DNA from 2 places in the Paenibacillus apis genome. Region 2 is predicted to be linked to the other one. Evidence: riboswitches for the same ligand, from Rfam matches in the RefSeq annotation. Region 2 holds a riboswitch; the other holds the start of a gene.
The links. A riboswitch is a leader RNA that binds a small molecule or an ion and turns the genes downstream of it on or off. The one in region 2 is predicted to bind cyclic di-AMP.
Positions count from the first base shown of each region.

Region 1: it holds a riboswitch for cyclic di-AMP, as region 2 does, so the genes downstream of both, KI362_RS11620 (APC family permease) here and KI362_RS24455 (C40 family peptidase) in region 2, are expected to answer to the same signal.

Region 1 covers NZ_BORS01000007.1:62,712-78,026, forward strand. The annotation lists gene KI362_RS11560 (DRTGG domain-containing protein) at 1-1,047, opposite strand, end outside; gene KI362_RS11565 (hypothetical protein) at 1,220-1,537, opposite strand; gene KI362_RS11570 (YlbF family regulator) at 1,770-2,114, opposite strand; gene KI362_RS11575 (DUF445 family protein) at 2,151-3,314, opposite strand; gene KI362_RS11580 (YheC/YheD family endospore coat-associated protein) at 3,467-4,834, shown strand; gene KI362_RS11585 (YheC/YheD family endospore coat-associated protein) at 4,847-5,959, shown strand; gene KI362_RS11590 (YheC/YheD family endospore coat-associated protein) at 5,996-7,369, shown strand; gene KI362_RS11595 (YheC/YheD family endospore coat-associated protein) at 7,369-8,484, shown strand; gene KI362_RS11600 (GNAT family N-acetyltransferase) at 8,505-9,029, shown strand; gene KI362_RS11605 (YheC/YheD family endospore coat-associated protein) at 9,033-10,142, shown strand; gene KI362_RS11610 (HAD family hydrolase) at 10,169-10,858, opposite strand; gene yfcE (phosphodiesterase) at 10,931-11,476, opposite strand; gene KI362_RS11620 (APC family permease) at 11,494-13,320, opposite strand; cyclic di-AMP (ydaO/yuaA leader) riboswitch at 13,451-13,662, opposite strand; gene thiD (bifunctional hydroxymethylpyrimidine kinase/phosphomethylpyrimidine kinase) at 14,103-14,918, opposite strand; gene KI362_RS11630 (hypothetical protein) at 15,260-15,315, opposite strand, start outside.
Region 2 covers NZ_BORS01000030.1:1,287-16,601, forward strand. The annotation lists gene KI362_RS24435 (copper amine oxidase N-terminal domain-containing protein) at 3-1,169, shown strand; gene KI362_RS24440 (YwhD family protein) at 1,276-1,776, opposite strand; gene KI362_RS24445 (M1 family metallopeptidase) at 1,883-3,907, shown strand; gene KI362_RS24450 (hypothetical protein) at 3,943-4,773, shown strand; cyclic di-AMP (ydaO/yuaA leader) riboswitch at 4,995-5,130, shown strand; gene KI362_RS24455 (C40 family peptidase) at 5,133-5,627, shown strand; cyclic di-AMP (ydaO/yuaA leader) riboswitch at 5,866-6,001, shown strand; gene KI362_RS24460 (C40 family peptidase) at 6,007-6,486, shown strand; gene KI362_RS24465 (GNAT family N-acetyltransferase) at 6,761-7,249, shown strand; gene KI362_RS24470 (c-type cytochrome) at 7,407-7,769, shown strand; gene KI362_RS24475 (4a-hydroxytetrahydrobiopterin dehydratase) at 7,849-8,148, opposite strand; gene KI362_RS24480 (hypothetical protein) at 8,324-8,617, opposite strand; gene motA (flagellar motor stator protein MotA) at 8,808-9,611, shown strand; gene motB (flagellar motor protein MotB) at 9,595-10,404, shown strand; gene rluF (23S rRNA pseudouridine(2604) synthase RluF) at 10,513-11,217, opposite strand; gene KI362_RS24500 (sensor histidine kinase) at 11,263-13,143, opposite strand; gene tadA (tRNA adenosine(34) deaminase TadA) at 13,476-13,988, shown strand; gene KI362_RS24510 (DUF6612 family protein) at 14,044-15,123, opposite strand; gene KI362_RS24515 (YitT family protein) at 15,224-15,315, opposite strand, start outside.

The DNA of each region.
Region 1 (15,315 bases), on a different contig from region 2:
GATCACCCCGTGAAAGAATAGACGCCCGTCTTCATCACGTTCTTCGGCAAACCCATTCCACATTAAATGCTCGAACGTCTCGCCCATCTGCGGCTGATTGCGTGCGTCACGCATGGCCTGAAGCACTTCGCGCCGGGTAATGGAAGAGATCAGCTTCCGGTTTCTGTCCACGACCGGCAGGAAATCAATACCTTCCCACACCATGATTTGGGCAGCCGATGCCAGCGAAGTCTGAAGGCCGACCGTAATCGGATGGCGGGTCAGGCATTTTTCGATGCTCTGGTCTCCGCTCAGCTCTTCCACATTTTTGCGGCTGATAATCCCGATCACCCGGTTCCATTCATCAACGACAGGAAAATGATATTGGCCTGTCTCTATAGACAGCTGATCAAAATCAGAAATATTGCTCGTTACCTTCAGCATGTTCACCTTCGGCTTGCTCGCCACAATATCTTCTACCAGCATAATCTTTTTCTTGATCAGTCGGTCAAAAATCGCCCGGTTAATCATCGATGCGACTGTAAATGTATCGTGACGCGAGGAAATGATCGGCAGGGACAAGCTGTCTGCCTGTGCCTTGACCTCCCGGCTCGTACCAAAGCCTCCGGTAATCAGCACGCCTGCGCCTTGTTCAAGCGCCAGGGCATGGGCATTCTCACGGTTCCCGACAATCAGCAGGCTTCCTGCATCGATATAGCGGGCCATCGCGTCGATCTTCATCGCGCCGATGACATACTTATACAACGTCTTGTCCAGTCCTTCCGCTCCGCCAAGCACATGTCCCTCCACGATTTCGACAACATCCCCGAAGGTCAATTGATCCGAAATATTGCGCGGCTTCTTCTCGACACGAACCGTTCCAATCCGTTCCTTCGTAATCACAATCCCCAGATTTTCCGCTTCTTTCACGGCCCGATAGGCTGTTCCTTCACTGACCCCCAGACTCTTGGCCAGCTTACGCACGGAAATTTTGGTTCCAATCTTAAGTCCCTCAATATGCTGTAGAAGCTGCTCGTGCTTCGTTACACTTTCTTCATGTCCCTCCAACTGTTATACCCCCCGTCGGATTCTGTACCACTCTGTATCTAATATACACTATAATCGAATACTCAGCCAAGGCAGTTCTTGTCACCCTCGAAGCTGTCTGATCAAGCGGCACCAAGTAATAAAAAAACGGGCCCGCTTATTCCGGGTCCGTCTTTTTCATCCTCGTTTGCGCTCACATGCCTTGCTTCTGTTTGCCTTCCTTCAGCCATTTGCTCTCCCATTCCCGGTACTTGGCGCGGCGTACCTCCTCAAGCTTTTGCTGCTTCTCTTCGTTAACGCCAAGAATAAAATGCAGATGCGCTCCGATGACCAGAAAAGCAAATAACGCCCATACAGCGCCAAAAGCGGAAATCCAGCCGGCTCCCGGCTCGAAGGATATCATCGGCAAGGCATATACCAGCATAGCAAGCGCGATAATCAGATACATGAAATGCTTGAGTTTATTCGGCTTCTTTACCGTCTTCATATTGAACAGCAGCTCCTTCTTCATCGAATCTATATTTCTACTCTATGAAGGATGCTTTGATAATATGAATATTAGAGGTGGTTCAAAAAGTCATCTTTTGATCACGAAGTGTTCCAAGAGGTTGATTCGACTTCGAATCTTGCGTTCACCCTAGAAGTCCGGTACTCATGCAGGGTTCTCCTACACTCCGTTCCTCCTTCTTCGGGTTCTCACAACCTTCTCGGTGCTAAAAACCTGACTTTTTGAACTCGCAATATTACATTTGGGTTCCGTATAAATGCTGGAGGCTGTCGGTAATGATCTTATTGATATCTTGAATCGCCACACTCAGCCGGCGCTCGGCTTCAAACAGTCTGCGAATCCCAAGGTTCATGCTGAGCACCTCAAATCGCTTTTCCATCGTCTCCATCTCTTCTTGGGAGGGCATATTACCCGCCATCATCATCTGTTGAAGCTCATTTTGCCGGTTGCGAAAATCATCAAGCATCTTCTTGCTTTCCGGATCCGCCTCTACCAGCTTCATAGCTGACTCAACATCCTCAACTTCCTTGCTCTCACGCAGCGCCTTCGCCAATTCATTTGCCTTGTCATAAATATTCATTAAAGTTCATCCTCTCAAATTGTTCTTTGTTAGTCCTTACCTCGTCCAAATAATGAACAGCGCCTGAATCAGACCGATCATCCCGCCCAGAAGCACACCAAGCCACGTAATGGCTCTGAATTCCTTGCCGGATAAGCTAAGAATAATTTCCTCCAATCGCTCGATCGGGAACTTCTCAACCTGTTCCTGCACCAGGGACGGAAGCCGGATCGCTTGAAAAGCAGCAGGGAGGAGTCCGCCAATCAGTTCAATGGCCTTCCCGGTAATAGACGGAATCCATCTATCGGCCTTTTCCTTCCAAGGAGCGATCAGTTGTCCCACCTCTTGCTGTTCAATCGAGCGAATCCAAGATTCCACCGGCAGCCGTTCACTTTGTTCCTTCAGCCAGTCTAACGGTTCCTGCTCCACGATAAGCTCCAGCAGCTCACCGATCTGCTGTTCACCGAATTGCTCCAGCTTATCACGGATCATGCCAACCAGTTGACCTTCCAGCTCTTTTCCGTGAAGGGTGCGCAGCAGCACCGGTGTCAGCTTGCGTACCAGCTTATCCTCATCCACGAAGATTGCTGCCATCGCGCCGAGAAATCCGCCTGTTTTGTCCACCAGTTCACCGGCAAGCTTCGTCAGCAGCTTCTGACCCGCTGATGACAGCAGCTCATCCTCAAGTGAACGAATTACGATCTCAGCTGCCTTCTCGCTCCAACGCTGGCGGTTCTCCTCCGTCCATCCCGGTACAACAGCCTTTAGTTGACGCGAGCCCAAGTCTTGCTTTTCCCATATTGCTCTCAATGCCCGGTTAGCAGCTGATCTTCCTGCATCGGACATTTCCAGCTTGAGCGATTCCCATCGATCCTCTGTCATCCACCGCAGCAATATTTCCCGGACCGTCGATTGGCTATCGGCTAGCTGGAAGAACGCTTGCTTGATTCGTTCCTCAGCTTGCGCTCGAAAGGAAGGCCGCACCAGAAACTCTTGAACTCCTTCGGGTGTGACCAGGTATTCAGCAACGACCTTCCCCAGGGATTTTGCGATATCATCCCTTCTTTTAGGGATCAGTCCAGGCGTGAAGGGGACATGCCACTTGCCAATATATACGGGTCTTCGGGGATGAAACAACATTTTAATCGCGTAATGGTTAGTGATTCCGCCTACAAATCCGGAGACAACTAACGTCACGAGCACATACAGCCAGTCGTCCACCTTGAATTACCTCCTTCGTGCTGCCCGGCAAATGGCCCATGGGTAATCACCAAGGGTTCCGGGTTCTCATATGATGCATTACATGCGCTTATGCAGATGAACTAATTGTATCCAAGACCATCAAGCCCCAGGCTTGGAAGGAGATTCGCTTCATGCCCTCCAAAAAGTTGAAAATCCAAATCATGAGTCCAAACCTACTTGAAAGCGACTATGTTGTACTCGGTGATCAGTTGATCAAGCAATGGCGAATACCGGTTCATCATCGTATGCAGCTGGTATTCGGATCGCTGCGGCAAACTGTCAGAGTCGTGCCGTTGTCTAAGTTTGACGGAATACGAATCAGTCAGCAGCTTGCCGCTCAAATGGGAGTTCAGCCCCGCGCTTCGCTGCGGCTGACTTATCGTCCTCATTCGACAACCCTGCAATTCGGGCCGCTTCTTGGTGTGCTGATCAGCAAAGACTACCCGGATTCACCGGAGCGTCCCTTTGGTCCTATTACGATGTTCTGCAAGGAACTCGTCAATGCCTGTCAACTCCAGGGCGTATACGTGTACTTCTTCACGACGGACCAGATCGGAGCCAACTCATCCAGCGTGTCCGCCTGGGTCTATGGAGACGGATGGAAGAAGTCCCAAGTGCCTGCGGCCGATGTATTTTACAATCGTCTAACCTCAAGAAAGCTGGAGAATAAACCTAGCGTACAGCATTTCCTGAAGGAAGTAAAATCCCGCTATGGCAGCCACTTTTTTAATGAGAAGTTTCTGGATAAGACAGAAGTATTCGATGCGCTCTCCAGAGACCCCAGTATTTCAAAATACTTGCCGGAGTCCTATGCCTTCCAGGGTCTGCAAACGCTCAAGGCCATGTGCGCCAAGCATCCTGTTGTGTTTTTGAAGCCGATTAAAGGCAGCCTTGGGAAAGGAATCATTCGGGTATCGCGGCTGGAAGGAGGAGCCTTCCAGACCCAGACTGCCCAGGTAGGGGGAACCCGGCGGCAGGCTTATCCCAGTCTCGCCAAGCTGTATACCTCATTATCCGGAAAAATGAAAGCTACCCGTTATCAAATCCAGCAGGGGCTTTCTCTCATTGAAGCAGATCGCAGACCGATTGATTTCCGCGCCCTGGTTCAGAAAAATTTGTCCGGAAACTGGAATGTCACTTCTATAGTTGCCAGAACAGCAGGAGGCCATCATTTCGTCTCCAACCTGGCTCGCGGCGGATCCTTGAGCACCGTTAAAGAAGCCGTGCTCAAGTCGTCGCTGCCCCCCAATTTGAAAGGGAAAATTCCTTTAAAGCTGCGCAAGGCCGCCTTGTATATCGCAGACGCTGTCGACCATCAGATCCCTGCCCACTTTGGCGAGCTCGGTATAGATCTGGCAGTGGACAACACGGGACATATCTGGCTGCTGGAAGTCAATTCAAAACCATCCAAGAACGACAATACCCCTATCGGGGTCGGTAAGATTCGTCCGTCCGTCAAGCAAGTGGTTGAATATACCCGCTATCTGTCCGGCTTCTAGGAGGTGCTTAGAATGATCAATAAACGGGCACGCGGTATGGTCGGGGTTCTGGTGCGTGAAGCGGACGGGATGCTTCCCTTCTCAGAATCGGATTATTGCAGAAAGCTGTGTCTGACCGGTCATCGCTGCGGGATGAAGGTCTTTGTGTTCACCCCCTCTTCGGTTAGTGCTGACAAATTCTCGATCCGGGGATTCGGCTTTGAGAACGGAAGCTGGCGGCAAGGGGTATATGCTCCGCCTGATATTGTATATGATCGTTGTTTTTCGTATGACCGAAGAACACTTCATCGCAAGCGCATCGCTATGAAACGGCTTGCTGAGGTTCATCAATTCAGTTATCTGACCCGCGGGCTCTCGGGAAAGTGGAATGTTCATCAGGCCTTGCTGCAATGTCCTGAGCTGGTTCCGCATTTGCCAGATACTTTGCCATACCGTACGAAATGTCAACTGGAGCAATGGCTCGATTCCCATCAAGGAGAAGCTTTCCTCAAGCCTCAGCATGGGACGCATGGAAAACGAACCTTGCATGTTATCAGCCCATCCGTCTCGGAAAAGCTTTTGTTAACCGGGCGGGACGGGCAGAATCAGATTCTTCACAGGAAGTTTCAATCCCGTCAAGAGGGCCTGAACTGGATTCATTCCTTTATCGCGAATCGCCCCTATATTATGCAATCCTATCTGGAGCTTGTAACTTCAGGCAGAGAGCCGTTTGATATTCGTGCTTTGATGCAGAAAAATGCCAGAGGCTGCTGGGAACTCACCGGAATGGCGGCCAGAATCGGTGCCAGAGAGTCGCTCACCTCAAATCTGCACGGAGGGGGAACCCCCTTGCAGGCGGAGTCGTTCCTTCGCTCCGAATTCGGTATGGGACCGGGAAGCCGTATTGCGGACACGGTTCGTAAGTTATCCGGGAAGATCCCGGTCTGTCTGGAATCCCGCTTTGGCCGGCTGGCTGAACTAGGCATCGATTTTGGAGTCGACCGGGCGGGGAATGTCTGGGTGCTGGAGACCAATTCGAAGCCTGGCCGTTCTTCCTTCTTCCGGATCGGGGATGCCGCCAGCGCCAGGAAGAGCATCGAAAATCCGATTTTATATGCCCGTTATTTGCTGCTGAGCAAACCTTGAATAAGGCACGTAAGACTTTTTTAGGAGGAAAAATTCATGAGTTTGACTTTTTGCAACGTCCATTTCACGCAGCAGCCCCAAAGGGTCGTCTACGTGTCCGGATCCTTGATGAAAAACTTGAAGCTGTCGGGAAAAAAATCGGTTCATCTCAAGTTTGGCGGTGAGCGGGTTCCCGCAGTAATCAAGCCGATTAACAAACCGGGGAAGCATCTGTATCTCGCATCCGGGATTCGCAGGGAGATGCGGATTCCGAAGGCCGGCAGCGTCTTTCTTCGCAGCCTTCAGGAGGGAGAAGTTCAGATCGGACCGCTTATCGGCGTTCTCTCCGACGGTCCTACCTCCTCGGCAAGCAACCCCTTCGGCTCCCGAACCGGATTCATCAGGCAACTGCTGCGTTATGGCAGCAAGCGATCTTATATTTTTGCGTTTACTCCAAGAGATATTAACTGGGACGATGAATCTGTGAATGGTTTTTTCCTGAATGAGGCCGGAAATTTTGTCCGCAAGAGAGTGCCTCTCCCTGATGTTGTATATAACCGGCTTCCCAGCCGCCGTGCGGAAGTAACCAGTTCGATCACCCAATTGCGTGAACGATTCATCAGGCGCCGGATTCCATTCTTTAATTGGAGCTTCTTCAATAAATCTGATGTATACCGCATGCTGGAGAAGGATCAGATCGTTAACCGGTATGTTCCGGAGTCCGTTATGAACCCGTCGCCGGAGCAGATTCGGGACCTGCTCGACAGGCATTCCTTGATTTACTATAAGCCGAATAACGGAAGCTTGGGCAACGGAATTTACCGGTTATCGAAGCAGAGCAAGAGCGGCTACTATGCCAGATACCGGAAGCAAGGAAGAAATGTGCTCCTTCGCTTCAGCAGCTTTCCCAGTCTGATGCGAACCCTGCAATCAAGACATGGCCGAGCGCTTCAGGGTTATGTGGCTCAGCAAGGAATCAGGTTGATCGAAATCGATAGCTGCCCGATTGATTTCCGTTTCCATATGCACAAGAATGGGCGTAATCAATGGGTCGTCGTCGGGATCGGGGCTAAGAAGGCAGGTAAGGGCAGCGTCACAACTCATTTGAAAAACGGGGGATCGCTGCTGACTCCCGAACAAGCGCTTAACCGCGCCTTCGGCTCAAGGGCGGAGGAAGTACTGAGGAATGCCAAATCAGTTGCGATTACCTTGGCCGAAGCCATTGAGATTCACCACCAGCACCTGATAGGCGAGATCGGGTTTGATATCGGAATCGATAAGGAAGAAAAAATCTGGATGTTCGAAGCGAACGCCAAGCCGGGAAGATCTATCTTCAAGCACCCCTCCCTCCGGGCTGAAGGGAGAGCATCGGTCGAGCACATCCTCGAGCATTGTTTATACCTCAGTAAATTTCGGAGGAGGGAAGCCTGATGAACCAGGTTTCAGGTGATCAGAAGCCTGTCGTGGCGGTGCTGACGATAGAAGATAAGGCGGAGCAATTCCGCGGCAACCGGGCCAACTTCCGGGATATTCTCCGTACAGGCAGAGAATTGGATTTTCCGGTCTACGTATTGACTGTCAAGGACCTAAAGCTATCAGCAAACCGGGTCAAGGGATACGCATACAGCCCGGAAGAAAAGGAATGGAAGCGGCAGTGGTTCCCGCTTCCTCAGGTAATCTACAACCGGATCCCGCAACGCGAGGATGAGAAAAGACCCTCCGTACGAAAAAAAATAGCTGCCTGTCTAAAACATGCCAACATTCATTTGTTCAATCCTTTCTTCTTCAATAAATGGGTGCTGTTCGATTGGCTCAAAAAAAATCACAGCACCCGTACCTTGGTGCCGAGAACTAGACGGCTGCGCTCGCCGCAATCGCTGGAAGAGATGCTTCTGCAGTATCGCAGTCTCTATCTGAAGCCTGAGAGTGGAAAAGCCGGGAAAGGGATCATGCTGCTTCAGATCGATGAGAGTGAGACGAAGCCCTACCGCCTTACGATTCAAGGTGTCAAGCAGCGCAACATTGTATACAGAACCGGCAAGCTCACATTGCTCTGGAAAAGGATCAAGCGGGAAACCGAGAAGACACCGTATATTGTTCAGCAGGGTATCGAGCTTGCCTCTTATAACGGACGCCAGTTCGACATTCGTACGCTAGTGCAGAAGAACGGGAAAGGTACCTGGCTCGTCACAGGCATAGGCGCACGCTTGGCTGGCTATCACCGGATTACCACCCACGTTCCCCAAGGAGGCAGTGTCGAGGATCCGGAGAAGCTGCTCATTCCCTCTTTCGGTCAAGAGACGACAGGCTATCTTATGAATCGGCTGAAATCAAGCGCCGTGCTCATCGCCAAACAGATCGAGAAGGCTTCCAGAAATCAGCTCGGAGAGATGTCGATGGATTTAGGAATCGATACGGATGGGAAAATCTGGTTTTTCGAAGCCAATGCCAAGCCGATGAAATTTGATGAACCCCATATCCGCAAGAAGTCATTGGAGCGTGTATTTCAATACAGCCACTATTTATACAGACAAGGGAAGTTATAATCCCGGAAACGAGGTATCTCATGCTGATCAAGGAATGGCAGCCTGAAGAAGGGAGGAACTGGGAACTTGAGCATGGTCAGCTTCTGTCCTTTGTCCAGAGATATACCCGAGGAAGATTACCTGCCGAAAGCTATTATCAACTGATGAAGCTGTCCCAGAGCAAGCTCCTAGCGCCAGGCTCCTCTCTCCTGTTCGCCCTTGTTCGTACAGAGGAGGGGCCTCTGCTCGCCGGACTCTCCTGCCTTACAAATCAAGGCAGGGGGGTTAGCATTGTCGTTGTAAACCCGTTCTATCGGAACCGCGGAATCGGTTCCTCTCTGCTCTCTCGTCAGCTTGCCCGCTTGGGCGAGGTTACCTGCCTCGTTGCCCCGGATAACCCGGCGGGCTTGCAGATGTGTCTGAATGCCGGATTGTCGGTCACCCGGATTGTACGGTGCGCTAGCGGCAAAACACTTCTGGAATGCTGCGGAAAACTGGCGACGGATGCGGATAGCACTCATTTATCCCTCTATAGCCTGCACAAACCCGATAAAGTAGGTGATTAACAGATGTCTCAGCCGGTTCTGGGGATTCTGACTTTATATTTAAATGACAAGAAAAGGCTTGAGGAAAGACATGTCTATCAGAAAATGATTATAGAGGGCGCCAAGCTTGGACTAGATGTATACGTATTTACTCCTATGGATGTTCATGGAAAGAAATCTATGATTCATGCACTCATCTATGATCCCGGAACAAGAGCCTGGTCCCGAAAATGGCGCGAATTTCCCGACCTTATCTATGACCGCTGCCGCATCCAGCGAAGTAAAAGATTCGAACAGCTTAAACAGTTCAGACATCGTTACGGGCACTTAAGATTCCTGAACCGACCGCTACGGGATAAATGGACGATTTATCAATTACTCTCGAGAAAAGCCTCCTTCCGCTCCTACTTGCCGGAGACGGTTTTGTTCCAGAACAGCTCCGATCCTGTAAGGCTCCTTCACAAGCACTCCTCGATTTATGTCAAGCCGATTAACGGTACCGGCGGACGCGGCATTTTACGACTGGAGCGGCTGGAGAATAACATGGTGCTTGTTCAGGGACGCCGGCAAAACCGGTCCATTATTCCTGCACAAAAGCTGCCGATCTCGCGGCTTGGGTCCTTGCTGCACAACTGGAAGGGCAGCAGCCGCTTCATTGCCCAGCAAGCTATTCATATTAAGCTGCCTGACGGGAAGGTGCATGATTACCGGATGCTGGTACAGAAAAACGGTGAAGGTCAGTGGGAGGTTACCGGGGGAGCAGGAAGAGTCGGGCCTGCACGAAGCGTTACCTCCAATTTACATGGCGGAGGCAGAGCCATCCCCATGAACAGATTACTAAGCCATTCCGGCCATTCCGAGGAAAAGCGGAGCCAGATCAGACGGACTGCAGAAAAGCTGAGCCTGGAGGTAGCGGAATATCTGGAATCATCCATCGGTGCCATCTGTGAGCTTGCTCTCGACTTGGCGATAGACCGAAGCGGCAGCGTCTATATTCTCGAGGTCAATCCCAAACCGGCCCGAGAGGTATTCATGCAAACCGGGGATAAGGAGGCTTACCGCCGAGCTATTATCAAGCCGTTGGAGTACGCCTTGTGGTTATATAACAGAAAAGCCGCCCCTTCTTCTTCTTGAAGGGAGCGGCTTATTCGAACTCTCTGCTATAGATGAGACTGCTCATACAACTCAAGCAATTCTTCAAAGGATGAGATCAAAATATCGGATCCCTCCAACTCATGATCATGACCAAAGCCGGCGTAGGCGCAGCCAATCACCGTCTGGTGATTTTGCTTGCCTGCCTCCACATCGGACGAACGGTCCCCAACCATCCATGCCCGGTCCACGCCATGGCGGTCCAGCAGCAGCTTGACCAGTTCGGTCTTGGATGCCGTCTGATATTGGCCGGCACTGTACAAGCCTTCAAATAAATCCGCTATGCCATGTGCTTCCGCAACGCCATTTACGTAATGCTCAAGACCATTGCTCGCAACAAACAACCGAACTCCCCGCTGTTTGAGCTTGGTTAATGTATCGGCCACGCCTGGATAGAGCTCGGTCGGATGAGTCTTTAAGCCGGCAAGCTCAAATTCAAGCAGCAGTTCATCAGCCCGTCGATGAACCGCCTCGCTGCTATCCGGAATCACCTTTTTCCAAATATCCTCCAGCAGCATTCCGAGACAACTAAGCATGAGCTCCTCAGGGGGCGTCGCTCCTTCATAGAGCTTCTCCAGCCTTAACTGCTCAAACACCTGATGATGCACCGGTATGAGCAAGGTTTCCGTCTTAAACAAAGTTCCATCCATATCAAAGATAATCGCTTCCGGCTTTGGCAGCCCTGGCTGAATTGTCATTCCCATAATCCCTCCGTCGATATTTCTTCATCCATGATACCTTGTTTGAAGGGATGTCTCAACGGAATTATTTCAGTTCAGGGAAATCTCTTTGAGGATATTCCCATTAAAGTCCAGCACCTTAAATTCATCAGCTTCCATCAGGCCGTAGGAATGAGGCCATTGCTCCTTGGGAAGTGAGATAGAGCCTGGGTTAAGCAAATATATGCCTTCCCGCTCCTCTGCTACAGGAATATGCGTATGTCCCTGAATAAAGATGCTGCCTGCTTCGAGAGAAGGCAGATTGTCCATGCTGTGAATATGACCGTGAGAAGCAAAAATCCGCCGCCCCTGATCATAGATCTGTACATGATCGCCCATCATCGGAAATTGCAGCAGCATCTGGTCCACCTCAGCATCGCAATTACCCCGCAGCGCAAGAATCCGGTCCTTATACTGATTGAGACGATCAGCTACCTGTGCAGGGGCATATTGCTCCGGCAACGGGTTCCGAGGGCCGTGATACATATAATCTCCAAGCAAAATGATCCGGTCGGGCTTCTCCAGCTCTACCTGCTCAAGCGCCTTATTCAGCCAATATAGCGAACCATGGATATCGGAAATAAACATGAATTTCATTTTCAATAACTCCTTGTTTACTTTTTGAAATGATATGGAACCGTCGTTACAATCAGGTCTCTCCGATACAACAGGAACGCCCGGATCAACAAGCTGGACTGATTGTGAAGCGCATTATGCCATCGTTTCTTCGGAATAAACTGCGGGATCAGAACTGTAACCTGAAAGTTCGACTCCTTGGCCTTGTATTCCACAGTATCGACAAACTTGGTTAACGGCTGGATAATGCTTCGATATTGGGAGTATAGCGTCACCAGGCGAACATCAGGCTGCCAGTGGCTCCATTTTTCTTCAAACCCTTTTTCGCTTTCCTTATCAAAGGCAACGTATACCGCAATGATTTGATCCGGATGGAGCGATTTTGCATAATTCAGTGTATTCTCTACCACATGCGTAATCCCTGCAACCGGAATAACGAACACATTCCCCTCAATCGGTTTATGAGGCTCACAGGAACTGATCCGAAGCTGGTCCCCGACATCCTCATAATGCTTATGAATACTGCGAAAGAACAGGACGATGAGCGGCAGAAAAATCAGCACCGGCCATACCTGTGGAAACTTGGTGATGAAAAATATTATCATAACAAGAAAGCTGATTGCAGCCCCGATGGCATTAATCGTCAGCTTGACTCTCCAGCCCGCAGGCTTCTCGCGGAGCCATTTCACAAGCATGCCGGTTTGAGCCAAGGTAAACGGAATAAACACACCTACCGCATAGAGCGGAATCAGATGCTCGGTTTGGCCTTTAAACATAATAATCAGCAGGATCGACGCGGTTGCAAGAAACAGAATTCCATTCGAATAGCCCAGTCTGTCTCCTCTTACCGTGAACATTCTGGCGATGTATTTGTCTTTTGCCAGATTGACTGCCAACAGCGGAAAAGCCGAATACCCCGTGTTAGCTGCAAGAACCAGAATCATCGCCGTAATCCCTTGAATAATATAATACATGATTCCCCGCCCAAAAGTAGCAGAGGCAATCTGGGATACAACCGTCTCCTCTGTCTTTGGAGAGATCCCATAGTAATAAGCTAGAAATACAATTCCCGAAAAGAGGATGGCCAGTAAAATCCCCATAGCAGCAAGTGTCTTGGCCGCATTGCTCGGGGCCGGAGACTTGAAGTTTGGAATAGCGTTCGAGATCGCCTCTACTCCCGTCAAGGCAGAACTGCCTGAAGCAAACGCCCTTAGCAGCAGGAATAGACTAAGCCCGGCTATCGGCGTGCCAAAGGATGTGTGAAGCTCCGGAGAGATCTGGCCTGTCAGCACCTTATAGAGACCGACTGCGATTGTTAGAAACAAAATAGCGACGAACAAATATACCGGATAGGCCAGCACCGAAGCGGACTCGGTAAGCCCCCGAAGATTCAAAATCGTGATTAGTACGACCAAGAGGCACGCGATCAGAACATTATACCCGTGCAGAGATGGAAATGCTGAAGTAATCGCATCCGTACCCGCCGAAATACTTACTGCGACAGTCAAAATATAATCGACAAGCAAAGAGCCCCCCGCAAGAAGACCGGAATTGACTCCAAGATTCTCTTTGGATACTACATAGGCCCCGCCGCCATGAGGGTAAGCGAAGATAATTTGTCTGTAAGACAGGACAAGCGCAACAAGCAACACCAAAATGCCAACCGCAATCGGAATAGACAACCAGTATGCCGCCGCCCCCAAGGCCATCAATACCAGCAGAATCTGTTCCGGTCCATACGCTACGGAAGAGAGCGCATCAGAGGACAGGATCGCAAGAGCCTTCGTCTTATTCAGCTTCTGCTCACCAAGGTCTTTCGATTTTAAAGGCTGACCGATTAAGACACGTTTGAAGAGTGTAAACATAGATGCAACACCACCAAGAATTAGAATAAAATCTCGGATTGAGGCTGATTGTCCGGTTGGTCTTGTATTTACGCAGCAAAAAACCGCAGAGGAAAGAACCTCTGCGGCCATATGAACTGGTCACAGTATCATCCTCTCTCGAACAACGCTTACGAGGTTAGCTGTCGGATTAGGGTAGTGAGAGTCACCCCTCCGCGGTTGCCTGCCGTACATTAAATCTCCGGTTGATAGCTTCCGCGGATTCACCCCACGCACCTTACAGAATAAAAATCATTCCGCTCAAGGCGCATTCGGTTCCCCCGTTTTCCCCGCCGTGACGAGGAAATTCAGCGAATCAGATATCGAATCCAAGAGTGATATTACTCCTATGGCCTGATAATGTAAATCCTTGAAAATGACATGAAAATTCAGATTTAATTACTTTTTAATCAGGGAAGCGCTTACTTGATTATGGCGCTTTTATTATCTCGGTTTATCCTGCATTTGATTCGTTTTTCTATGGAAACAGAAGAAAGAGGGTGTCACAAAGACGTAGATGGTCAGGGCCCCTTTTTCAATGTGAGGTTACACCGTGGATTGCGAAACAATTGCCGATAAGCACTAAAATTATTGGCGGGCGGCTTCCTCTCGCTCCCCATTGATCAAAAAGCCGCAGTGGACACAAGAAACCAAGGAGTCAAGCGAGAGAAGGCCGCTATACTCCTTGGTTTCTATATAAATATCACTCTATTTTGTTATTAAGGGTGTACAGAATTTGGGGACACCCTCTAAAAATCAAGATATTATTTTTGATTCAGACGGTACCCGCCGTGGAATACCGGCCCGACATATTCATTGAATGCATAACCTGCTCTAATCGCCGCCGTGACAAAATCCTTGGCTTTAGCAACAGCCTCTTTTACGGACAACCCCTGAGCAAGCCCGCCTGTAACGCCTGCGGCAAATGTGCAACCCGCCCCGTGATTATGAGCAGGCTCGATCTTTTCTGTCTCGAATATGACATATTCTGTGCCATCATAGAACAGATCGATCGCTTTGTCGCCTTCAAGTGCCTTTCCGCCCTTTATAACAACATTCGCAGCGCCACGATCATGGATAAGCTTGGCAGCTTCCCTCATATCATTGAGATTAACCAGTCTTCCCTTGCCGGACAGCACGCCTGCCTCGAACAAGTTTGGTGTAACAACCGTAGCGAGCGGAAGCAACAAATCCCGGATTGCATCTGCACTCTCAGGGTTGAGTACTTCATCTTCCCCTTTGCATACCATTACCGGATCAATCACAACATTTTTTTGCTTGTTTTGTTCAATGCAGCTTTTAACGACTTCAGTAATAGCTACGCTGCCCAGCATTCCTGTCTTCATTGCGTCAACAGGGCCTCCGGCAAACACGGTCTTGAGCTGCTCCGCAACCAGTGACGCCTCTATCGGATACACACTGTGGTTCCAGTCCCGGTCTGGATCCATGGTTACGATCGTCGTCAAGGCGCTGAAACCGTAGGTGCCATACTCCTCGAATGTTTTCAGATCCGCCTGTATTCCTGCACCACCGCTGGAATCACTTCCGGCAATCGTTAAAGTCTTAACAATTTTATTCATGGTCATGCTCCCCTTTGCAATTAGCGTAGCGATAGCTAAGCTTGATTCTGCAATCCATTGTAGCATTATTTTCAATGAATTCACGAATTATTTTTCATTTATTTCAATTTGGATTGAGTCGTGTTCAGTTATACTAGATTGATACTCTCATACAACTCAGCAGTTGCATGATCTTGAAAAGCAGAATAAGCGCCCTCGCACAATACGTGAGGGGCGCTTGTTCTTTGATTATATAAGTTGAACTATAGAAGGTTCACAGAAATGGCATAAGTGTGAAATGTTCTGAAGTGAGTAACCACACTTCACACGTTGCTCCTGCGTACGTTCATTAGTTCAATGATTCACACTACGGTTTGCGCCGCATCAATACGCGCTTGTGTGGCATTGAAGCATTTCT
Region 2 (15,315 bases):
ACATGCGCAAGATCCCATCAACAACAGCACGCGTGGCTGCAGCCGCTCTAGCCCTGACCGTTGCGGCAACCGCCGTTCCCGCCATACCTGGCCTTTCCGGTCTGCCGGGGCTATCGGCTCTGACGACTCAAGCCGCAGCAGCGGAGAAGACTATTCATACATTGAATACCAAGCCGTTCAAGCAATCGGGGCAGCTCTATCTTCCTCTTCGGGAGGTCGCTCCGCTGTTAGATCTGCAGCTAACCTATAATTCATCTGCCAAGACCTATCAGCTTACAGGTATTACCCAGACCGCCCAGTTCAAGGCCGGCAGCGCCAAAGCGACCAGCAAGAGCGGAGCCGTCTTGTCTTTAGGGGCGTCTGTCCTCGTCAAGAATGGAGTTACCTATGTGCCAGCCTCGCTATTCTCCAAGCTATTTTCCATTCCGATCACCTCTTCAGGCGGACAAGATATCAGCTTCTCCTTTACCTCGCGCTACCTTTTATCGAGTGCAGGGGATATGCTGTTCTGGCTTAACCGTACTCAGAATGCGCTCTATGGCGGCCGTGCCGGAACGCTTCCTTCGCGTCTGGGGTCGATCAATCTAAGATCACCGGACTGGCTGTACATGGACGCGAGATCCGTGGATAAGGACACTTACGTGCTGGAGATCAGCAACGCCCATGGGGAGCCTCATATATTCAATGACCGAATCCGGGTTCTTATCCATGGCGGCAAGCAGGTATATCAGGCCGGGTACTCCTATGGCGGTCCTTCCACGGTGAATTTGCTGCCTGATGCACTGAGCCATAAGGGGCAAATCATCATGAATTACGGTCATTATGCCGATTTGGTGTCACCGGATGGAACCGCACAGGAGACCATCCGCTTTGAGAATTATGGGGCGGCGGATGAGGTCTACAGTCTTGAGGCCATAGAGGATGACTTTTTCTTGATTCGGGAATACACCTTGGGCACGCTGCTGCTGGTCGACCGGAGCTCCGGCGTTTCCATTCCCCTGTATCTTAGCCTGCACAGCGAGGAATCCATTGAAATGATTGAGCAAAGTGAATGGGGAATTGGCGACGGGCTAGTCTACATGGGCAGAACCGGGAATCAGCTGAAATTTTCCGTCAGGACTCCTTACTCCAGCGCGGATCCTGCGGTGAAGTTCTACACGCTTCTGTGAGCGAAATGATCCTGTTCTTTCTATAAAACAAGAGGACGCTCCCCCGCAGCTCGCTGCTGCCGGGAGAACGTCCTCTTGTTGTCTTGGTATGATACCTCGGTCCTGATCAGTCTTCTAATGCTGCCTTCACATGTTCCGGAGACCGTTCCCACCACTGTTCATTGGTATCCAGCAGCAGCTTCTTGAGGAGTTGCTTTTGTTCCGGCGACAGCCCCTCCAGGAGCACCTTCCGCTTCAAGGCATAGTCCATCCGGTTCACATGATCGGCAAGAATCTTCCAGCCGCGTCTGGCTTCCGTATCAATCCACATCTCGCAAGCCGTCAAGCCTCCGTAAAACTGCCCTTCCGGCGAGCGATCCACGGCAACCCATACGATCCATACCTGACGCCCGTTCGGAACGTCGTCCCGGTTCATAGAGAACTTGATTCCCTTCTCCACTTTGCTCTTCGCATGCATTGCACCGATATCAATATAGGCTTCATCGCCGTCAAGAATAACGGGTGACATGCTGTTCAGGTCGATGGAACCGGCCCCGAACCCCTTGTGCTTGCTCTTATCCTCATTGCTGATAATGTTCAGCGCAAATATTTTCTTCTCTTTATTCATATGCTCCTCCTGAAACCGGATCAGATTAATTTAATTTTAGCTAATAATCTCCCAAATGCAAACATATACATGCTGTAGATGCTTGTCAACGGGAGGTATCCATTGTATGACCCGACGAACTACTATTCTCGGCTTCTCTATTCTCGCCATTTGCCTTATTGTCGGCACGCTCCGCTACTCTCTGGCCTCACCGCCCGGGGAAGAGGCTTCCTATGCCCCGGAACAGGTCAAGCCCCTGACTGCCTCCGAGACGCTGGTCAAGGCCGACTCAGGCAGCGGCAAACCGGCTCCTTCTGCAGCCGAGAGCATTCAGCAGCCTACAGCCGAGGTGCTCAGCAACCGGGTTACCGAGTACCACATTCAGGTGAAGCTGGATGAACAGAATCGTGTACTGACCGGCACTCAGACGGTCACCTGGACGCACCCCGGGAAAAAGGCGGTTAATGAGTTGTATTTTCACCTGTATCCAAATGCCTTCGCCTCCGCCAATACGACCTTTATGAAGGAATCCGGCGGCAAGCTGCGCGGAGATGTGATGCCCAAGGACGGCTGGGGCAGCATGGAGCTGACAGAGATCCGGACTACGGACGGTATTTCACTGCTCCACCGGATCCAGTTCGTACAGCCTGATGATGGCAACACAAATGACCAGACCCTGGCGAAGGTCCGCCTCCCGGTTACGGTTCGGGGCGGGGAGAGCATTACGCTCAAGATTCAGTTCAAGGTCGAGCTGCCTAAAATATTTGCACGCATGGGAGCAGCCGGCGACTTTGTGATGGCTGGTCAATGGTTCCCGAAGCTCAGCGTCTACGAGCCTGCCGGAACGAGAGGCCGAACTGCCGAGGGATGGAACCTTCATCAGTATCACGGCAATTCTGAATTTTATTCCGACTTCGGAATTTATAGCGTGAATATCGATGTCCCTGACCATTATACGGTCGCAGCCACCGGCTTCCAGACCAAACCCGCCGTTCGAAAGGACGGCCGCAAGTCGATCCAGTTCTACGCGGATGATGTGCATGACTTCGCATGGTCGGCATCTCCTGATTTTGTCTATGTCGAAGAGCCCTTCTCCTCCTCCGAAGTGCCCGGGGTACGGATCAAGCTGTATCTCGACCCCAAACATGAGGATTTAAAGGAGCGTTATTTCTATGCGGCCAAGGTTGCCCTGGCAAATTTCAGTAAGTGGTATGGAAGATATCCTTACTCTACCCTATCCATCGTCGTGCCTCCGGAAGAAGGCAACGGGGCGGGCGGGATGGAGTATCCGACCTTAATAACCGCATTCGGCGCATCCAGCGATTCCCCCAGCTATGATGAGCTGGAGCGCACAGTTATCCATGAGATTGGGCATCAATTTTTCTACGGAATGGTCGCAAGCAATGAATTTGAAGAGGCCTGGCTGGATGAAGCCTTTACCTCCTATGCGGAGGATAAGCTAATGGAGCAGGAATTCGGCATTCAAGCCAACCTGCCTGTTCAGTCCGCTATCATTACTTCGCCCGTATCCCTTACCGAAGTAGCTTGGAAGTACGGATCGGGAGACAATTACGCTAAAAATGTATATTATCGCGGCAAGCTGATTCTGCTCGATATTGAGCGTCAGGTCGGGGCGAAGACGATGAAGCGAATCATGTACAGCTATAGCACCAAATATCGCTTCAAGCATCCGACTACGGCCGACTTTGAACGGATTGTTGAGCAGACAACCGGACGAAGCTGGAAGAGTTATTTCAAGCAATATGTATACAACGGCGGGATGGCTGATTTTGCCGTGGAGAATATTCAGGTGCAGGAGATCGCATCTAAGGAAGGAACGCCTTTGTACGAATCGGTTGTTACCATCCGGCAGCTGGGCAGCGATGCATCCAAGATTCCTCTGCTGTTCAGCTTTAAAGACGGGCATACGGAGAAAAAGGTCTGGAACGGGGAAGGCGAACAGATCGAGCTGAAGCTTCAATATAAGGAGCCGATCGATTTTGTTCAGATTGATCCAGACTATACTCTGGTGCTGGAGAACAAGCATATCAACAATTATCTCAAACACGAGATCCAGGAACCGGTTGAGACTCGGACCACCTTAAGTGCTGTGAAATTACTCGAGTCATTGCTTGGGCTGCTTGTATGGTAAGGGAATCACCGAATTACCCTTGGGAGGGAAATGCTATGACCTATGTTAAACAAGGATGGGGACTTGTCCGAAGCCAGTTTCCCTCTGTCATCATCCTGTTTCTATATCAGCTGCTATGGGGCTTCTTTCTTTACCGGATTGTAAATATGGCGGTTATCGCCGTGTTATCCCGGTATCCCGATCCTCCGCCGACCGAGATCAGCCGTCTGCTGTACGGGTTAGAGGCACAGCTTGAGCTGCAGCATAATGCTGCTGTTCATCAATATCTGTGGATACTCCTTGGCATGATTGCCATACGGCTGCTGCTCAGTCCCCTGCTGGAATCCGGCATACTCTACGGACTGCTCCCGCAGGATTCCCGAAAGAGCGGTCTTCCCTTCTTCCGGGGAATGAAGGAATTCTGGAGGCCCGTGGCCCTCTTTTACTTGCTGGAGCTGGCGCTCTTGTCCCTTCCCTTCTTCTGGATCGGACCACGGCTGCTTGATCAATTGCCGTCACTTATCCGTGAAAGCAATCACTTCACCTCTCTTCTACTTATTAGCGGATATTTGTTGATCTATTTGATCTATGGCTGGCTAATTCATCAAGTTCTCCTGTTCATCAAATTCGGGTACCTCTTCAAAGCCGGACTCTGGACGTCTGTGCTGATCTGCTTCCGACACATGCTCCAGGGCATCTTGATCGCAATCGTGCTTGGCAGCCTAACGCTAGGCATATTCCTGGTGTTCGGCCTGTTCTCCTGGATCTTTACCGGGATACTGGCTCTTGTCCTACAGCAAACCTATCCTTTTATCCGAAGTCTCTTCCAAGTCTGGAATGTAACCTCTCAATATCGGCTCTGGCATACTAGGTCACAGAAAGGTTAAAAAAAATTTACTTTTTAAAAACCCTTGCCCCTCAAGGCCTCCGAGTGATTTCGGAGGCCTTGAATGCCGCTTGGGCCTATAAATCTTGCGATTTAGCCATTGCCAAAATATACTTGCCTTTGCTACAATAGCAACAGAGCAAATTCAGTAACAGTTTTGTCATTATTATTGTCATCCTTGGCAGGGATCTTCCTCCAGATGTCGAAATAATATTGCGACAGAAGAAAATCGAGCCGAATTCCCTTCACGGGGAACGGGGGAACCACTTTGGGTGAATTGATCTCGTAACAGAGGGATCATAGGGAGACCTTCAACCGAATCCTTAAGCTAACCTCGTAGGCAGTGGAAGGAGTTTTACCTTGAAGAAGCAACTCACAGCAGCAGCGGTAAGTTTAGCTATCATGTTTACACTCGGGGCTGGCAGCGCTTTCGCGGATTCCAAGCTGGATTCCGCTATCGACGAAGGCCTCGGCAGTAAATACGTCTCTGGTGGTACAACTACCAGCGGCTTTGACTGCTCCGGATTCACCATGTTTGTCTTCTCCAAGATCGGCATTAAGCTGCCGCATCAATCCGCTTCCCAATACAAGATGGGAACGGCTGTAGAAAAGGATGAGCTGATCGTTGGCGATCTGGTGTTTTTCAACACCTCAGGTAAGGGAGTATCCCATGTTGGGGTATATGTAGGGGACGGTAAGTTCGCTCATGCTTCTTCCTCCAAGGGCGTTATCATCAGCAAGCTGAGCGAAAGCTACTACGTGAAACGTTATGTTGGTGCTAAGCGCATTATGAGTACGGATAAGTACGAAGAAGTAACCAGTGAAAATACTACGGATCATGACGATGTAGAATAAGTCGAACGAGGCCCGCAGGAATTCTTAATGAATTCACTGCGGGTCTTTTTTATTCACTTAAGACTATTTACCCTGTTTCCGGCTGGCTTAACCAGTTCTAATTGACCTTTTTTAGCCAGTTTTTATGATAAGCTTGCCAAGACTGGATAGGCTTTGGTAGAATAACTTAGGCAATAGTAACAACTTTGTAATCATTGCAGTAACCATTGCAGCTACGTCGTTCTTTTCGGGTGCAGACTACTAAGAACAGCCGAATTCCCGGCACCCGGGAAACGGGGGAACCACTTTGGGTGAATTGATCTATACATAAGAGATCATAGGGAACCTTCAACCGAATCCTTAAGCTAACCTCGCAGGCCTTGGAAGGAGCATTTACATCTTGAGAAAAGCAATCATTGCAGCCGCAACAAGCCTGACCGTATTGTTCACCATGGGAACGGGAAGCGCTCTTGCCGGAGAATCCACACTGACCAGTGTCGTCAATTCAGTCTATGGCACACCGTACAAATACGGTGGAGTTACCACTACCGGCTTTGATTGTTCCGGATTTACACGGTACGTCTTTAAGAAGCTTGGTATTGATCTGGCTCGGGTCTCGTCTGCCCAATACAAACAGGGCACAGCCGTAGCCAAAAGCCAGCTGCAGGCAGGCGATCTGGTCTTCTTTAATACGTCGGGCACAAGCGGCCGGGTCACCCATGTAGGAATTTACCTTGGAGACGGGGAATTCGCTCATGCCTCATCATCAAATGGAATCAAGATCGATAGTCTGGACAGTTCTTATTACAAAAACCGTTATGTCGGAGCAAAGCGGATCCTCAGCAAATATACTTATGCCAAGTATGCTGTAGAAGCCTAATGATGTTCATCCTGCCGCAGCGATTCTTGCCGGAATCGACTGCGGTATTTTTATTGCTACATTCATTAAACGCAAGAATTCTCAAAAAGGTTACTTGCTATATCCTATTTTTTATTTATGAGCTTACCTTACCCTTCATATACCCATACTCTGGAAAACAAAACAACCGAAAACGCCTTTACAAGCGACCCATTTCCCGTTAGAGTGAGTTTAAAAAGGAATGGGACCCACTCCTGTCGAAGATATATTCTCTATCGCTAAAGGAGGCGCAAAGATGGAACAACCTGCCGTACCATTTCGTGTTGTACCAATGGAAGAAAGCCATGGGGCCGATATTTGTACCTGGAAATATGATTCCCCTTATGATGTGTATAGCTGGCTCCCTTGGGAGCAGATGAAAGCGCTTGATGTAGAGTTCGGCAACCCCACGCTCCGCGCCCAGCAATACGTCTCTTTACTGAATCCGCAAGATGAGCTTGCCGGGTTTGCTCAATATTTTCCCATGGAGGGCGTCACCAGGCTCGGAGTAGGTATGAGGCCGAACCTGTGCGGTCATGGTCTGGGCAAAGACTTCGTCAAGGTGATTGTCGCCGAAGCCAAGCGGAGAAAGCCGCAGGATGTGATCGATCTGGAAGTGCTGACCTGGAATACCCGGGCCATTCGCGCTTACCAGAAGTCCGGGTTTGTGATTACAGACCTTTATGAGAAGATGACTCCGGGAGGAATCTCCAAACCCTATTACTGCATGGTATATCGCGGATAACCTCATTATGCTATCTGCTGTGATCAAGATCACGATTTGTTGGTGTTTTTTTTGGAAATCAACCAAATTCGTTACTTTTTTTGACACAAAAGCTATGATCAGCTGTGATGTTCCGTTATAATGGAAGGAGCAGCTTACATAGAAGGGACGAATTGGAATGCAAAAGTGGATCATGAGCGGATTACTTGCGGTGGCTTGCATCTTTGCGGCCGCGCTTATGTTTACCTTGCCAGGCCGGGATCAAGTCGCCCAGGAAGAGAAGCCTCAAATGCCGGCCGTTACGCTGAATGCAGAGCAAGCCGAGACGATCGTTAATAATAACTGTATCGCTTGTCATGGAGATCAGCTTCAAGGTGCAAATGCTCCTGAACTGGCTCATATCGGCTCCACACTATCTGCAGATCAACTGTACAGTATTATTACGAAGGGTAAGGGCGGTGGGATGATGCCTGCCTTCAAGGATAAGCTGAAGGAAGAGGAAATTGCCAACGTAGCTTTATGGCTGTCAGAGAAAAAATAGCTCGCACATAAATACGCCCGCCGGATAACGTATCCTGGCGGGCGTTCATCTTGCAGATCATGGAGAAGGGCAAAGCGGACTAGCCAGCCGTACGCTCCCGTTCAAATGCCTCATTATATTGATGCGCTTCCTTAATATCCAACGCCGTAATGCCTCCTTCTTCCCAGGAGGTCAGACGCAAGGTCACTGTCTTGTAATCAATCGTGATAAAAGGGTGATGATTAAAGGCCTCTGAAATCGCCGCAACCTCATCGACAAAGGCGATTCCTTTCATAAAGCTCGAGAAGGTATATTTTCGTATAATCCAGCGTCCCTCTTCCAGCTCCCAGCCTTCAAGCTTCTCCAAATGCGCTTCTACCTCTTCCGGTGTAAACGGCATTTTTGTTCCCCCTATTCTACCTCAATACATTCTATCATCGGTTTATTGTATTCACATTCATCGGTGTTCATGCCTGGCGTACGACGTATCATCTGGTGCGCTATGCAGCCCGGAGGTGTCTGCTTGGTTAGCTTCTATTTTACCATGTCAGCCTGCCGAATCCAAAACCGCTGCCTCAAATCAACATGACCGAGGTCAATTCCTCTTCACCAATCAGAAAATTAATCCGATGCCCTTCCGGATCATGTATAACTACGGCACTGCCCACTTCAATCACAGGCTCTGACCCAAGTCCATAGAATAAGTCCTCAGCCAGCGCCTCTTGCACCTCGGCCTTCGCCTCTTGATCCAGCTGCTCCCATTCCGATACTTCCATTTCAAAGAAAAGATAGCAGTCCTGGATTCGGCCAACGGCCTCCGTCAAATCCTTCAAAATATATTCATAATCTCTTCCATGTTTTACTCCCACAGCGAATATACCCCTTTCTATACAGTCCTAAAGGCCTGTATTCTTATTATACCGGAAAAAGCACCTTAAAAAAAAAGGCTGTTCTGTCGATAAAATAGATAAACTGGTATTCGGCTTCAATTTAACTGTCCCAGCAAGGATGCCCAGGGGCATGAACGCCAATTCAATTCTCTCAAGGACGAGGTGTGCAATGGAAATCTCAACTATTATTGGACTTATTCTCGGCTTCATAGCGCTGATCTTGGGAATGTTTTTAAAAGGAGCGCCTGTTGAAAGCCTGCTTGAAAATCCTGCGGCATTCGTAATCATTTTTGTAGGCACCGCCGCAACTCTGTTCGTAGGCTTTCCAATGTCGGAGCTTAAGAAGTTCCCGAAACTGATTATGTTAACGATCGTTAAGCCAAAGATGATCAGTAAAGCGGAACTTATCTCCATGTTCATGGAGTGGGCTACTATTACCCGCCGCGAAGGCTTGCTGGCACTCGAAGCCAAGGTGGAAGAAATCAATGATGATTTCTTGCGAGGCGGCATGCGGATGATTATCGATGGTAATGATCAGGAATTCGTTCAGGACGTATTGACCGAAGATATTGCTGCCACAGAGGAGCGGCATAAAGCCGGGGCTCTGATCTTCTCCCAGGCAGGGATGTATGCGCCAACCCTCGGGGTACTCGGCGCCGTGGTCGGCTTGATTGCTGCCCTGGCTGATATGAGTGATATCGATAAATTGTCCCATGCAATTGCCGGCGCCTTCATCGCTACGGTCTTTGGTATCTTCACAGGTTATGTCATGTGGCATCCAATCTCCAACAAGCTGAAACGTCTGTCTAAGAAAGAGATGGAGGTGAAGCTCATGATGGTGGAAGGGCTTCTGTCCATTCAATCCGGTGTATCGACGATTGCTATCCAGCAGAAGCTGGCCGTATTCTTGACCCCTGCGGAGCGTGCGGAGATTCTGGAAAAGGGGGTTGGTGCGGGTGAGCAAAAGGAATAAGAAACACCAAGACCACGAAGAACATGCTGACGAAAGCTGGCTGTTGCCCTATTCCGACTTAATGACCCTTCTGCTTGCGCTGTTCATCGTACTCTTCGGGATGAGTAATATCGATGCCCAGAAGTTTCAGGAGATGAGTGAAGCGTTCCATAGCGTATTAACGGGGGGCAGCGGGATCCTCGATCACAATGCTCTTCAGAGCAGCACTATTAATGGGATTAGCGACAGCCAGTTGCCCAAGACTTCTACAGACGGTCTGATGAACCAGAAGAAGCAATTGATGCAGCAGGAGCAAGAAAGCCTTGAGGCCTTGAAGAAGCAGCTGGACACTTATATTGAAAATAACGGCTTAACAGACCAACTCGATACCAAGCTTAATCAGTCGCAATTAATGATCACGATTAGCGACAAGGCGCTCTTCCCGTCAGGAGAAGCGGATGTGAAGCCCGATGCCCGCGTATTGGCCAAGGCAATCTCTACTCTGCTTCAAGAATTCCCTGACTACGAAGTGATCGTGTCGGGCCACACGGATAATGTGCCAATCTCAACGGCGAAGTTTCCGTCCAACTGGGACCTCAGCTCGGCCCGTGCGCTTAATTTTATGAAGATTCTGATCTTGAACGAGAAGCTTGATCCGATGAAGTTCAGTGCGATCGGTTATGGTGAATACCATCCCGTTGCCAGCAATGACACCAATGTGGGCAGAGCACAGAACCGCCGAGTCGAGGTCTCCATCATTCGGAAGTATCAGGATGGCGATCAGCAGATTGGGCTGCCGGCCACGAAAGAATAAATTCGTAAGAGAATTCCCTGCGGCTTCTTCAATTCAGCCGCACGATAAAAAGGGCTTATTCATCCAGATCTGTTGATCTAGTGAATAAGCCCTTTTGTTATCTTACGCTTACAGCAGCTTGTAGTTCAGTGCTTCGCCCAGCTCCTGCTTCTCCTGTGGAGTCAGGTCGCGCCATTCTCCTAGCTTCTGGTCTCCAAGATGGATATTCATAATCCGAATGCGCTGGAGCCTGCGAACCTCATAGCCAAGCGCACTGCACATACGGCGGATCTGCCTGTTCTTTCCCTCCATGAGAATGATCCGGAATACACGGTCTCCGACCCGGGTCACCTTGCACGGCAAGGTCATCTCACCAAGTATCTTCACGCCTTCTCCCATGGCTCTCAGGAACGAGGGAGTCACCGGGCGGTCGACCGTAACAATATACTCCTTCTCATGCTTCCCTTCCGCACGGAGAATCCTGTTTACGATATCTCCATCGCTCGTCAACAGAATCAGACCGTCTGAATCCTTGTCCAAGCGGCCAATCGGAAAGATGCGTTTCTCATGACCGACAAAATCCACGATGTTTCCTCGAATATGACGCTCTGTCGTGCTTGTTATTCCTGTTGGCTTATTCAACGCAATATACACGTGCTGCTCCAGCTTCTCCTGAAGCGGCTTTCCGTTAACCCGGACATCATCGCCGTCTTCCGCCTGGCTTCCAAGCACTGCAATCTCTCCGTTAATGGTAACCTTCCCCGACTCTACAAGCCTATCGGCTTCTCGTCTGGAGCAATAGCCTGTCTCACTAATAAATTTATTAATTCTCACGCTTACTGTCACCCTTCATTGCTTTACTCATCGATCTACGATCCGTTATCCCGCCGCTCCTGACTCTTCGGTCTGGAGTTCTCTCTTGGCACCCGGGAGAAGGATTGTAACCCGAGTTCCCTTACCAAGCTCGCTGTCAAAGCGGATCTTTCCCTGATGTCCTTCAATAATCCGCTGCGTAACCATTAGCCCCAGCCCGGTTCCTTTCTCTTTGTTCGTATAAAAAGGCTCCCCCAGCTTCTCCAAGCGGTCCTTGGAAATTCCCTCTCCCTCGTCTTCTACACGGATAACTGCATTCCCGTTATCCTCTTCTCCGACAAATAGAGAGATTTTCCCGCCGTGAGGCATAGCCTCCATGGCATTCTTCAACACATTGATAAAAACCTGCTTCAATTGATTCTCTTCACAGTGTACCAGAACTGGCGTCGAGTAGAAATGGGACTCAAATTCAATATTATGTAGATGCGCCTCGCTGTCCAATAAGGAGATCACGTCACCAATCGTAAAGCGGATATCCCTGATCTCAAACTGAACCGCCTGCGGCTTCGCCAGAATCAGAAATTCACTGACAATCAGATTGATTCGATCCAGCTCAGACAACATGATATCCGTATGGAGCTGATTGATGCTCTTGGAGCGCTGCTGCATCTGCAAGAATCCCCGAAGGGTCGTAAGCGGGTTGCGGATCTCGTGAGCTACGCCGGCAGCAAGCTGGCCTACTGTCGTAAGCTTCTCCGATCTGCGCAGCAACTCCTCCATCTTATTATGTTCTGTCATGTCTCTTGAGATGCTGATAAAAGCTACGATAAGTCCATCCTCATCATACACCGGCGATTCGCTAATACTGACATGCACCTGACTGCCGTCCTTGCGAAGACGTACGGTCTCTGTGAGCACGAACGGTCTGTCCCGCTCAATGGCCTTGTACCATCCGCTGCGCTCATCTGACGAGGTGGGAGGGATGAAGTCTAATCTGCTGCCGACAATCTCATCAGAGGTCCATCCGTACAACGACTCAAACGCTTTATTGATCCGCGAGATCGTCCCATCCAGATCCGTGACATGAATGGCGTCCGCCGTCTGATTAATGATAGATTCCAGATGCTCGCGCATCAGGCGATTCTCTTCATTTCTCTGCCGGAGCTCTGTCATGTAATGATTCATGTTGTCTGCCATCTGGTCCATCTTCTGTGCCAGCTTGCCGACCTCGTCGTTGCGCTTCATCCCGATTCGGGCATCGAAGACACCCGCTGAAAAATGATTGACCCTGGATAAAATATGCTGCAGCGGCCGGATAAGCTCTCCAGCCATCAAGTAGCTGATAAATACGACCATAAGCAACAATAGCACCGAGACGCTTAGCTGATCCAGCATAAATTCGGACAGCACTGCGGTAATAGATCTGTAGCTGGAGACTACCCGTATGACGTAAGGCCGGTCTGAAAATTTTACCGGAATATAGCTCTCAAGCACCCGTTCTCCATTCCATTGAATCTCATATCTTAAGGGCTCAACCTGATCAGCGGCTGCAACGGCACGAAAAAAGGTGGTTTCCTCTAGTTCATCCGACTCGCCAAAAAGGCGGGCTGACTCCCGCCTAGGTGCATAAGGATCAATTCCTGAAATATCAATCAGGCTGTCATTGGCTTCCATCGTCTCCCGGACAATGCGTTCCGTACTCGTCATTTGAAGCGCGGTAGACAGTGTAGTAGACCGAGCCTGCGGGTTCTGTCCGCCGATATATTCATATACCGCACGGCTCTGGCCGATCGCAAGCGCAATCTGCTTCGCCACCAGCACGGCATTGCTCTCACTGGCTCTCTGGAGGCTGTCCCGGGTAGAGAAGTAGCTTAGAACTAGGTTCAAGGAAAGAAGAACTACGGCAAATATCGTCATCATTAGAGAAAGCTTTATTTTTATGGACATACAAGCCTCCTCAGGGAAATTAGTTGGAGAATTCTGGGTAGTTCGACATCAATTTCATCATACCTATAAGTAGGTCATTTGCAAAGACGTTGAAATTCCCAAATGTATTGCCTAGAATAAGAAATTATACCTAACTATTATCTATAGAAATGTCCTTTATAAACAAGTTATCCACATATTATAGACATATTAACAACTCACAAACTGGATATGTGAATAGAATCGTGGATAAATTCGTACTTATACACAGTATTGTCCACAGTGTGTTAACAACGAATATTTGTTCGTTGGATTTTGTGTATAATAGATTAGCCGAGGGGGAGTGAATGTCCATGTCGACTTCGTTATTTCCTGCGCCTCCGGAATCTGCCCATCCGCATGAATATTGGATGGAGCAGGCTATTGCAGAAGCCCGGAAGGCAGAGGAGCTTGGAGAAGTGCCTATTGGAGCAGTAATCGTATTTGGAGATATGATTGTCGGACGGGGATATAATCTGCGGGAGAGCTCTCGCGACGGTACCGCCCATGCGGAGATGCTTGCTATTCGTGAAGCCAGCAATACCCTGGGTGCCTGGCGGCTGCTTCATTGCCGGCTGTATGTGACTCTAGAGCCCTGCCCTATGTGCTCTGGAGCAATCGTTCAATGCCGCCTTCCTGAGGTGATCTATGGCGCTTCAGATCCCAAGGCGGGCTGTGCAGGTACGTTGATGAATCTGTTGCAGGAACCGCGTTTTAATCACCGTACGGAAGTATTATCCGGCGTCCTGGAGGAAGAATGCGCCTCTCTTCTGACAAATTTCTTCCGCAAGCTTCGCAAAAAGCCGGCACACCATCATCATCATTAAACTTAAAAGAGGGCTGCCTTCATCAGGCAGCCCTCTTCCTATCCAAAGTGCGGTCCTAGTAGCCCAGCCCGCCCATTTCCTGTTCGAATTGCTCCATGGTAATTGTATCCGTCGGAATTCCAATCTCGAACGTTTGCTTCTCGTTAATCTTGCTAAAGGAACTGTTGAACTGGAGTGCCAGACGTACCGTGTCATTTGTAGAAGGATCATTGAACTCCAGATCAATATTCGCATCCTGATAGACAGGATAATCCTTCTTATCAATGGCCGTATTTAATGTAAGCTCATGTACACTCAAATACTCCAGCATCTCATCCAGTGCTGCGCCAATCTCGCTCTGATTTTCCTCTTGCAGTCCTGTTCTGACCTCCTCGATCTGCTCAGGCGTCACACCGATCAGGGACCGGTATTCTTCCTTCTCGATAATATCGAGCAGCTTCGGGGTAACCTTATGAATCAGAATCTCCAGGGCTGGCTTGACGTTATCGTTCGTTACCGAGAATTGAACAACCTGCTTGGCGGAGATGCCCTCAGGAAGCCCTGCATCCTTTGGATCAACATTCTTGAAGTATGTCGCTTCATCATATTCCGCGAACACAGCGCCCGTGATCTCCCCGGTCAGCTTCTTCGACTTATTAGGGTCGAACATTTCAGGGTTGAACTCTTGGCCGGATTGCTCGATCATTTCTTGCATATCCATCACCAGGAACTTGCCTACAACCGTATCCGGCAACGGCAAGAACGGAATGCTTGGAATTTTGATATACAGCTTATCCTCAGTAACGACCATAGGAACCTTAATGGTGGTCGACATGTCGCCGGTAAGCTTGATTTCGAGCGTAAGCTCCGACTGCATCGGGTCTTGCTGATAAATACCGCTAATGTTGATCTCTGCATCCTTCAAAATGGAGAATACAGCCCCTACCTGCGCCGCAGTATACGAGGACGAATCATCAGAAGTGTAACTCAAATCGACAATTTTAATCTGATTGTCCATGACGTAAGACTCCATACTCAAGGCTTGAACAGCTGCGCTGCTCAGCGCCTCCTTGGGGTCCTTCTTGCCTGCGCATCCTGTCAGCACCAGTACCAGGGTGAATAACAAGATGAACGCCGCCTTATAACTCCTAACCAACATAAATACTCCTCTCTGTCCAATAAGACAAAAAAATTACAAACACTCCCATATATTAAACCAATATGCGCTAAGCGGAAACCCTTTTTAGAAAAAAGAGTTAATGAATTGCATTCTTCTTGAACCGTCCGCCCTTAACATCATGGATATTTCCTACAGCCAAAAACGCATGCTGATCGAAATGATTCACGA